4 regions of the Pseudalkalibacillus sp. R45 genome follow, and region 1 is predicted to be linked to each of the others. Evidence: riboswitches for the same ligand, from Rfam matches in the RefSeq annotation. Region 1 holds a riboswitch; each other region holds the start of a gene.
What was found. Region 1 has a riboswitch for cyclic di-GMP ahead of ACTWQL_RS08300 (hypothetical protein). Riboswitches for the same ligand answer to the same signal wherever they lie in the genome.

Region 1 (2,201 bases):
GCATTTTTTCAGAGGGTGTCGATTTAAAAGGAGATCGCCTGAACGGCGTCGTGGTTGTTGGAGTCGGGCTGCCACAGTTGAATTTTGAACGCAACATCATCAAGGAGTATTTCAACAAAAACGAGAAGGTTGGCTATGACTATGCGTATGTGTTTCCCGGAATCAATAAGGTCCTTCAAGCTGGAGGAAGATTGATCCGGACAGAAGAGGACTACGGTACGATCGTACTCGTTGACGATCGCTTCCTAACACCGAAATATCAAAAGCTCCTTCCCCCGGAATGGATGGATTACAAAGTGATCCGCTGAAGAATGGAGGAATTCTGCTCATTCATGTAAAAGTAGTTAAGTAGGAATGAGCGGAGGGGGAAGAGGATAGGATGCTGAATATCTTTTGGGTTTTGATTTTGGCAGGTGCAGTATATGCTGCTTATTATGTGATCATGTACATGAAGGATATTAGAGACCTTCTCGAAGAACAGAGGGACCAGAATGAACAGATCATCGACCTCTTAGAACAGCAGAATCCAGAGCGTGAAAAATGGTAGCTGGATCAGCCGATTTTTATAGGGGAAGGAGTGAAACCCCATGATAGATTTGAGCAATAAACCGATCATTACTGGAGACAAGACTATTCTTAGACCTTTTAAAATGGATGAAGACTTTCCGAGTTTAGAAGAATGTTTAAATGATCCTGTGGTTCTTAAATATACAGGGAGCTCTCCTGAATACAATAGAGAAAAGGTCTATCACTGGTATCATACGAGGAATGCACAAAAAGACCGATTGGATCTTGCTATTATTGATAAGATTTCAAATACGTTGGTTGGAGAAGGAGTTGTCAATTTATTTGATGAGGAAAACCAAAGTATGAATTTCAGAATACTGATTGGAGCGTTGGGTAGAAATCGAGGGTTAGGTACAGAAGCAACGCGGTTAATGGTCGATTATGTTTTTGAAAATACGATTCTAAACCAGTTGACTTTGAGTGTATTTGATTTCAATTCAAGAGCAAAAAAGTTATATGAAAAAGTCGGGTTCATAGTGGAAAGTATCGATAAAGATGATTTGGAATTTGAAGGAGAATTAATAGATTCGATTAATATGAAATTGACTAAAGAAGATTGGTTGAATAATAAGAAATGATTTTTATGGCCTCGTGACCCTTAAAGGAGCTGATTGAGCCACCGCGGTAAGTGAGTGGATTTCTGGCAAAAATGGTAGTTTTCTCCTGGTATCTGATGGCATTTAATAGGTATTTGGGTTCATTAACATCCTTAAGTTGGAAGGTTATAATACAAAGGGAATATAGAGGGGGCTGTGAATTCGTATCTTTATTTGGGCACTTTGATGCGAAGGAGCTAGTAGTGCAACCGACCGCTTTCTAATTTTCAATTCTTAGGAAGGGGTATTTTTTATGTTTAAAAAATGGATGGATCAGAGCAAGAAAAAGGTTGTTGTAGTTGTTATGGCCGGGGCGGTGGCTATCGGTGCGTTCGGCGGAACGGCTTATGCCGCCTATGGGGATAGCTGGAATACTTACATCAAGAGCGGAATCAGCCAGTTGTACACTTTGGTGTTTCCTGAAATCGAAAAAGCGACTGAAGACAAGCAGAACGAGATCGTCTCCAAAATCAAAGATGACATCCGTTCGAATGTCCAAAGCGCGAAAAGCGAGATCGAAAAGCATAAAGAGAAACTGATCAAAGAAAACCAAAATGAGCTGGACAAGTATTATAAAGACGTGAAAAAAGAGGCAGAAGCTACAAAGAATGAGGCTGTGAAATCCGGGAAATCGAATCTAGATGAAAAGGCAGAAGAATCTTTGACGAAAGCCAAGGATGAAATCGATAAAGCGATTGAGGCTGAATTGAAGAAAAACGGCTCCAAATAATTGGGACATACGAAACAAGCTTACCAAAGGGACTTTTCGGTAAGCTTGTTTCTTTTTAGTATAGATGTGTGTGTGATGGATAATATCCTGTCTTAATCTGTTCATTTTGCAGCATAATCTGTTCACTTCGACAAATATTCTGATCACATTTCAAATTATTCTGTTCACTTCCTGAGATATTCTGTTCACTTTCCAGGTTAATCTGTGCACTTCCCATGAAAATTTGTTCACTTTAAGATTAATCTGTTCACTTTGCAGCATAATCTGTTCACTTCAATCATTCAGCTAGATCACTGACTTATGTCCTT
Region 2 (2,201 bases), on a different contig from region 1:
TAGAGATCATCTTTACCGACCTTGAAATGCGGCTGAATTTCAGTCAGCTGAATGTTGAGATTGATTCACCATACGAGATCAACAGATTGAATTATAGCTATAACGGGAACCAAGACTTCGCACCGATCCAAACAAAACCCGACGGACAGCAATTCTTAGGTCTGCCGCATTATCAGAGTCTTAACTTTGTAAATACTGAAGAGCTCAACCTGAAAGTTCTCGGCGCAACCTTAAGTACCAATGAAGAATTGTCACATACACTCACGAGTGAAGATTTACAGCGATTCCTGGAGTACGATAAAAAAGGAAAAGAAAGCGTGGAAATTAATCGTAAAATAGGTACGGCCAATGGTATCGAGTTCAACCTTACCAAAATGGAAAAAGATCAAATCGGACCTGGAGCGAATGATTTCAATTATGGTTTCGTCTTATCTATAAAAGCTGATAAAGAATTGCAAGGCCTCCATTTCGCAAACTATACCGAATACCAAAAACGATTAGAAGAAATGCCGGATTTAGCTCAATATAGAATTGGTGAAGCCTTTTACGAATTGACGGATCAGGATGACAAACCGATTTTATCGCAACAGGGATACTCACAAGGGGTACATTCTGATGGTGAAATATACGAACAACAGCAATTTTTCGGTATGAAAAAAGAAGATTTTGACCGCCTTGAAGAAATGAAGATACGGTTATTCCAGATCCCAAAGCATATCGAATTTGATGCCAATGAACTGACTGTCGAATTGAACGAATAAAAGCACCTTTTACGGGTGCTTTTTTCTACGATAAAAAAGGGTTTTGGGACGAACTGGCGCGTGCTTTGAATGTTTCTTCGTTTTCGATCAACCCGCATGCAGCGCATTGTATACGATATTGTGACCCTTTGTAAGGCATATGGAACATCTCAAGGTCATCGTTTGAATACTCCTCAACGACTTCACCCGATTGCGGATCCAGCTTCACGCCTTTAGGAATCTGTTCAATCACATTAAAGCGGGTTCGATTTGTTTTACAGCCCGGACATAAATAAGGTCCACTCATAACGAACACCTCCTATACCTTAGATTGACCAAAAATAGAAGAATTATGAATTACAATTGGTCCATACTAATAAAAACAAATGTCAGGAGGATCGAACGATGGGCAAACAGAAAAAAGGTAATGCCAATGCACAACGCAACAACAACGCAAAAGAAATGGAACAACGCTCAAAAGTAGCAAAAATGCCAAGCTACGCGGAGAACGAAGTGAAGAAGATGGAGAGTGAATGATATTCTCTGAAAAATACTGTTTTATTAGGGCAAAAGACGTACTATAATAAGACTAAATAACACGATTTTGTCGTGGGAGACAATGAAACGTATTTCGTATGTGGGCACTTTGAAATACGTGGAGTCACTAGTGCAACCGACCCGATCTATTTATAGATGGGGTTATTTGTGTGTATGGAACTTAAAGTCATGTTGAAAGAACATTGTGATCCAGGAGATGAAAGAGGCGGAAGAAGGCTGAATGATGACCGAATCGAAACAACGGACAAAGAATGGGTTACACTTATCCTCGAAGCCAAAAGGCTCGGACTCACGAAAGCGGAAGTAGAGGTATAGTTGAAAACTACAAATACAAAGAAGCTCGAAACAATAACTAAATTAACTCGTTAATCCCGATGAAAGAGAATCGGGATTTTTTATTTCTAATTGTTCTTCTAAAAGAACAGTAAAAACAATTCTATATAGCAATGGAGTCATATTAATTTATTTGCGTTCTTTAGAAAGAAATTTTAAAAATAACGAAATAGTATGAAATACAGAGTAAAACGGAGGAAACAGACTAAAAGGTTCTTCAAAACGAACAAAACAGCTCTATTTACTGGTTTTATTGTTCGTTATATAGGTATATACTCCGAGTATAAGATGTTCTTAAAAAAGAACAAAACATCAACCTATTAGAAAAGTAGGTGAAAGGATTGTTAGAGCTACCAAGTCGTAAAAGAAGAACCAGGAGTTCAATCAAAAAGAAAAAATACAGATTGTTTGTAAATTTTACACTAACGCTTTTTATTTTCTTCCTATTTGGTTTTACAGTTCAAAGCACGTATTCATATTTCAGTGATACCAGTAAGGTGAGCGGGTCAATAACTGCAGCAACAGATTTTTGTGCGGATAAGGCTTATAAAAAATCTCATAAAGACCTGT
Region 3 (2,201 bases), on a different contig from region 1:
TCGTGTTTACCTTTGTTTCCACGGTCTTTATCTTGCTTACCGTGTCCACGATCTTTTTTGTCATTGTTATGGTCTTGCTTACCTTTTCCTCGTTTTTCTTGAGCTTTTTCAGCCTTTTCTTGGGCTTTTTCAGCCTTTTTTTCTGCTTTTTCTTCAGCCTTTTCGGCTTGTTTTTCTGCTTCTTCTTCAGCCTTTTCAGGTTGTTTCTCTTCTTCTTCAGCTGAAGCCTCTTTTTCAGTTTCGGTCTCTTCAGTTTCTTCGCCTTCAGCTTCTTCCTCTTGATCAACGTCTACTCCGTATTTCTCTTCAAGTTTTGCAATCTTTTTATCAAGTTTAACAAAAGCTTTTTGGATATTATTCATCAAAGAAGCTTGAGCATTCGGGTTTTTCACATGCGTCAGAGCCATTAGAAGTGCATCTATGTTATGAGATAATTTTGCCTGAAGTTCGTCCTCCTCGGACCCATCTTCTTCAGTGGTTTCCTCATCTTCTGTAGATTCCTCATCTTCAGTTGACTCTTCTTCTGTACTTTCATCCGTTGGTTCTTCCTCATTCACTTCTTCATCAGAAGTCGTTTCTTCTTCGGTACCTTCTTCAGTTTCTTCTGAAGATTCGTCTTCCTCTGCTTTTTCCATGGCAGCTTCTTGCGCTTTCAACGCTTCTTCAAGCGTCTCTTGGGCCAATTCCTCTTGCCCTGCTGCAAAAAGCGCATTCGCTTCAGCGATCCGGTTTGCTGCAATCTCTGCTAAAATTTTCGCTTCTTCATATTCATCTGAAGCTACTGCTAGACGTACATTCTCGATCATCGTTTTTACAAAGTAGAAAAAGTCCCCTGGAAGCAGAGATGGCTCTTCGGTTTCTTCTGCTGATTCTTCATCTTCAGGAGCCTCTTCGCCTTCTGTCGTTTCTTCCTCCGTACCTTCTTCAGTTGTGTTTTCTTCATTCGTTGATCCCTCAGACACGTCGACTGTTGGTGTAGACTCGTCTGTGTTTGCAAATGCAGCTGGTGTTGCTCCGAAAAGCAAAAGTGAAGCTGCACTGATCGTTGCGATCCATTTTTTGATCAAGTTCTCCATCCCCTCTGTTTTTTTTCCATAAAAAAAGCAGATTGCCGAGGCTGTATGTAACGCTCAACCCAGGAATTTGCTGCCGGACCCTCTCACGGGCTCCAAGTTATGTAGGTATTCTGATCCTTAGGCAACTGGCTGACATAGGTATAAACCGTTAGTCCCTTTAGCTTTGCGTCACTACCTTTCGATAGCTTTGCCTTTATCTGCTTTAATTAGTTTTATTATACAAGAATTCGACAATATTTTACCAAGTCAAAATTACCCGTTTTTTCAGAATTTTTCTAGTTCCAACCGATCATATAACATAATTAATTCGTAATTACGTTGCGAACAGGACTAATAACCTAGGCTTAAGGTCTTTCCTTTTGTATTCGCACTTTCAACACTTGTTAGAATTAGAACTGCTTTGTCCAGGTAGTACTTTTACGCGTTAAAAAACTTCCAGTATAAGCTAAATTTAATTTTATCTGGATATTAGTTGGTAACATCTCCCTGATTACTTTTTACCGAGTAATATGGGGCTTTTTGTAGATGTTTGACAAATATTGTTTTGATACTTTTAAATGACAGATTATTTTAAAAATAAAAATATCTGCAGAAAACGATTGAACAAGGAGGCGAAAGTCAGAAATCGAAGGTCAGAATGATATTTGGAGAAAAGGGGTTTTTAGGTGGTTAGATTGAACAATTTCAAGAAAAGTGTCACTCTCTTATTTATTTTCCTATTAGCATTTTCTAATTTATCCTTTGCCGCAACGCCGAACATGAATAACGGCAGCCAAAGTTCAGAAAATGCAACAACAAAAGAAGAAGCTTTAGATACCGTAAAGGCTGATTTGCCATTTAAAGCGAATGATCAAGTCAGAGTGATTGTAGAATTAGATGGTAAAGCTGCAATCGAATTGGCAAAGGAAAAAGGAACAAATTATTCCAAGCTAGCAAAGCCATCGCAAAAAGTATTACAAGAAAAAGTAACGACTGGACAAAAGCAAGTAAAGCAAAGCATCGCTGATCAGAAGGTCAACATAAACTATAAATTCAACTTTACGACTGTTGTTAATGGATTCAGTGGTGAAGTCCAATACAGTGAAATAAAAAATATTGAAAAACTGCCTGGCGTAAAGGACGTTT
Region 4 (2,201 bases), on a different contig from region 1:
GATTTTTATTACAGGATTGGTCATTCAAAGAGTTGGGAGAGGGGCATGGGCATGCTATCGTAAATTACGATATCCTGAAGCAATCCGTAACTTACATCAGAAGATTTCAATTGAAACGTCACTAACAGAGGAAGTTGCATATCTTTTCAATGAACCATTAAAAAATAAATTGGTCCAAATCGTTTTACCACATGTGTATAAAGGGTCGAGCTTTACAATGGAAGGACACCTGGATATCGGAAAAGGAAAGCGTAATAAAACGAGGGAATTCGTAGCAGAAATGGTCGCAAGAATAGAAGCGCATGGAATAGAAGCGAAGATCAAACCAGAATCCCTGGTAGCATCGAGTTATGCAAACCGCTATACCAAATAGATATTAGTTTTCCATATAAAAATAATTTAATGGTTTCAAACAAAAACAGGTTCGATCCACCGAAGCTGTTTTTTATTGGCTGTTTTCGCAAACAGCCTTTTATTAAAAGAAATTCACCACAAAGCCGTTGACAATGTTCGACGACTTTCTTATTTCCGAATTTCATATGTAATAGGACCTACTTTAAATTGTCAGAATACCTTTAATTTTAAAATAATGGTTCTTTTAAACTATTTTGGAAATTAGTGATATCGCTCTATTTTTCCAAATCTTTCTTTCAAGTATAATTGAACCAAGAACAAAAGGGTATTTTTTCCTAGACAAAATTTTCTCTTTAACACGAATTACAAGTGAATGATAAAAGGCAAACCCGTTCGAAAGTCGGGGACGCAAAGCCGCGAATCTAAACCATTACTAATGGCATGACCGTCGGGCTGCTCAAAAACACTTGTCTTTTTATGTCTTTTTTTGTAGACGCCGACTAGTCGCATTTTCTCACTAATTTCTTGCCAGGATGGCTTTATGCTGGAATTTCACAATTTTCGTTTTATAAGTATGCAGATAGATTCTATTACATTTTAAGGAGGTCCAAATGCGCATCGGTGAACTTTTGATAATGAATGGTTTGATAACAGAAGAACAACTGGAAAAATCACTTCAATTACAGAAACACTCATATAAGAAAATCGGTGAAATCCTTGTGGAAGAAGAGATGATTACAGAGCGTCAATTAGTAGAAGCGTTAGAATTTCAACTCGGCATACCTGTAATCAATATGGATGAAGCTGCCCCGAGCAGTAACACCTTACAGCTGATCCATGAATCAGTAGCTCGGAAGCACTGCATGATACCAATTGAACAAAAGGATGGAAGAGTGAAGGTCGCGATGGTCGATCCATTGAATCAAGAAGTGATCAAAGATGTTCAAGTGGCTTCTGGTATGGTGGTGCAACCGTGTTTGGCTACACGGAGTGAATTGGAAATGGCGATTATCGATCATTATGGTTTATTGGATTCTGTGAAAGAATTATCCGATATCATTGACTATGGATTACTACAAAACGCAAGTGACATCCATCTTGATACTGATAAAGAGGGCCTTGTGGTCAGGTATCGTATCAACCAGATGCTTGAAAAACAAAAGATCATTCCAAAACAGTTGCAAGAGGCCGTGATTGCAAGAATCAAAACCATATCAAATATGGATACATCCGAACGAAAATTACCTCAAAGCGGATACATACATAAAGACTTTTATAACAATGACTTTGATATTCGTGTTTCAACAGTTCCTACTATTGATGGTGAAAGTGTCGTCCTAAGTTTATTGAAGCATTCGGAAGACTTTTTCAAACTGGAAGATTTCGGTTTTACCGATATGAACAAACAGAAATTAGAAGATTCGTTGGACAAGGGGAAAGGCTTGGTCTTGATTGCAGGACCTGCAGTCAGTGGAAAATCAACTCAACTCTATGCCATATTGAACCATATGAACATCGATAAGCGAAAAATCGTTTCTTTAGAAAGTCCGGTGGAACGAAGGATAAATGGGATCATGCAAGTACAGGTTGATGAAGCTCTAGGCTTCACGTTTCCATACGGAATGAGGACAATCATGAATCAGGACCCGAATCTCGTCATGGTCAGTGACATTCCCGATTCAGAGACTGGTGAAGTTACAACAAGGGTAGCTTTATCCGGCAGACTAGTTGTTGGATCGATTCACGGATATGATGCGATTTATACCATCAGGCGGTTATTGGATATGGGAATTGAACCCTATCTGATCGCCTCCTCACTTTCATGTATTGTAGCCCAACGTCTCGCA

Region 2: linked by a shared signal. The riboswitch ahead of sinI (DNA-binding anti-repressor SinI) and the one ahead of ACTWQL_RS08300 (hypothetical protein) in region 1 are both predicted to bind cyclic di-GMP.
Region 3: linked by a shared signal. The riboswitch ahead of ACTWQL_RS05330 (DUF5667 domain-containing protein) and the one ahead of ACTWQL_RS08300 (hypothetical protein) in region 1 are both predicted to bind cyclic di-GMP.
Region 4: linked by a shared signal. The riboswitch ahead of ACTWQL_RS06180 (GspE/PulE family protein) and the one ahead of ACTWQL_RS08300 (hypothetical protein) in region 1 are both predicted to bind cyclic di-GMP.

What each region holds. Positions count from the first base shown of each region.
Region 1 covers NZ_JBQQCL010000003.1:128,589-130,789, reverse strand. The annotation lists gene ACTWQL_RS08315 (ATP-dependent DNA helicase) at 1-308, shown strand, start outside; gene ACTWQL_RS08310 (hypothetical protein) at 380-547, shown strand; gene ACTWQL_RS08305 (GNAT family N-acetyltransferase) at 588-1,145, shown strand; cyclic di-GMP riboswitch class II at 1,304-1,387, shown strand; gene ACTWQL_RS08300 (hypothetical protein) at 1,417-1,893, shown strand; gene ACTWQL_RS08295 (alanine/glycine:cation symporter family protein) at 2,184-2,201, opposite strand, start outside.
Region 2 covers NZ_JBQQCL010000002.1:260,884-263,084, reverse strand. The annotation lists gene ACTWQL_RS07170 (hypothetical protein) at 1-761, shown strand, start outside; gene ACTWQL_RS07165 (DNA alkylation repair protein) at 787-1,047, opposite strand; gene ACTWQL_RS07160 (hypothetical protein) at 1,146-1,277, shown strand; cyclic di-GMP riboswitch class II at 1,344-1,428, shown strand; gene sinI (DNA-binding anti-repressor SinI) at 1,452-1,613, shown strand; gene ACTWQL_RS07150 (SipW-dependent-type signal peptide-containing protein) at 1,973-2,201, shown strand, end outside.
Region 3 covers NZ_JBQQCL010000001.1:1,153,377-1,155,577, forward strand. The annotation lists gene ACTWQL_RS05330 (DUF5667 domain-containing protein) at 1-1,067, opposite strand, end outside; cyclic di-GMP riboswitch class I at 1,194-1,278, opposite strand; gene ACTWQL_RS05335 (S8 family serine peptidase) at 1,751-2,201, shown strand, end outside.
Region 4 covers NZ_JBQQCL010000002.1:89,156-91,356, reverse strand. The annotation lists gene ACTWQL_RS06185 (ribonuclease H-like YkuK family protein) at 1-373, shown strand, start outside; cyclic di-GMP riboswitch class I at 727-815, shown strand; gene ACTWQL_RS06180 (GspE/PulE family protein) at 966-2,201, shown strand, end outside.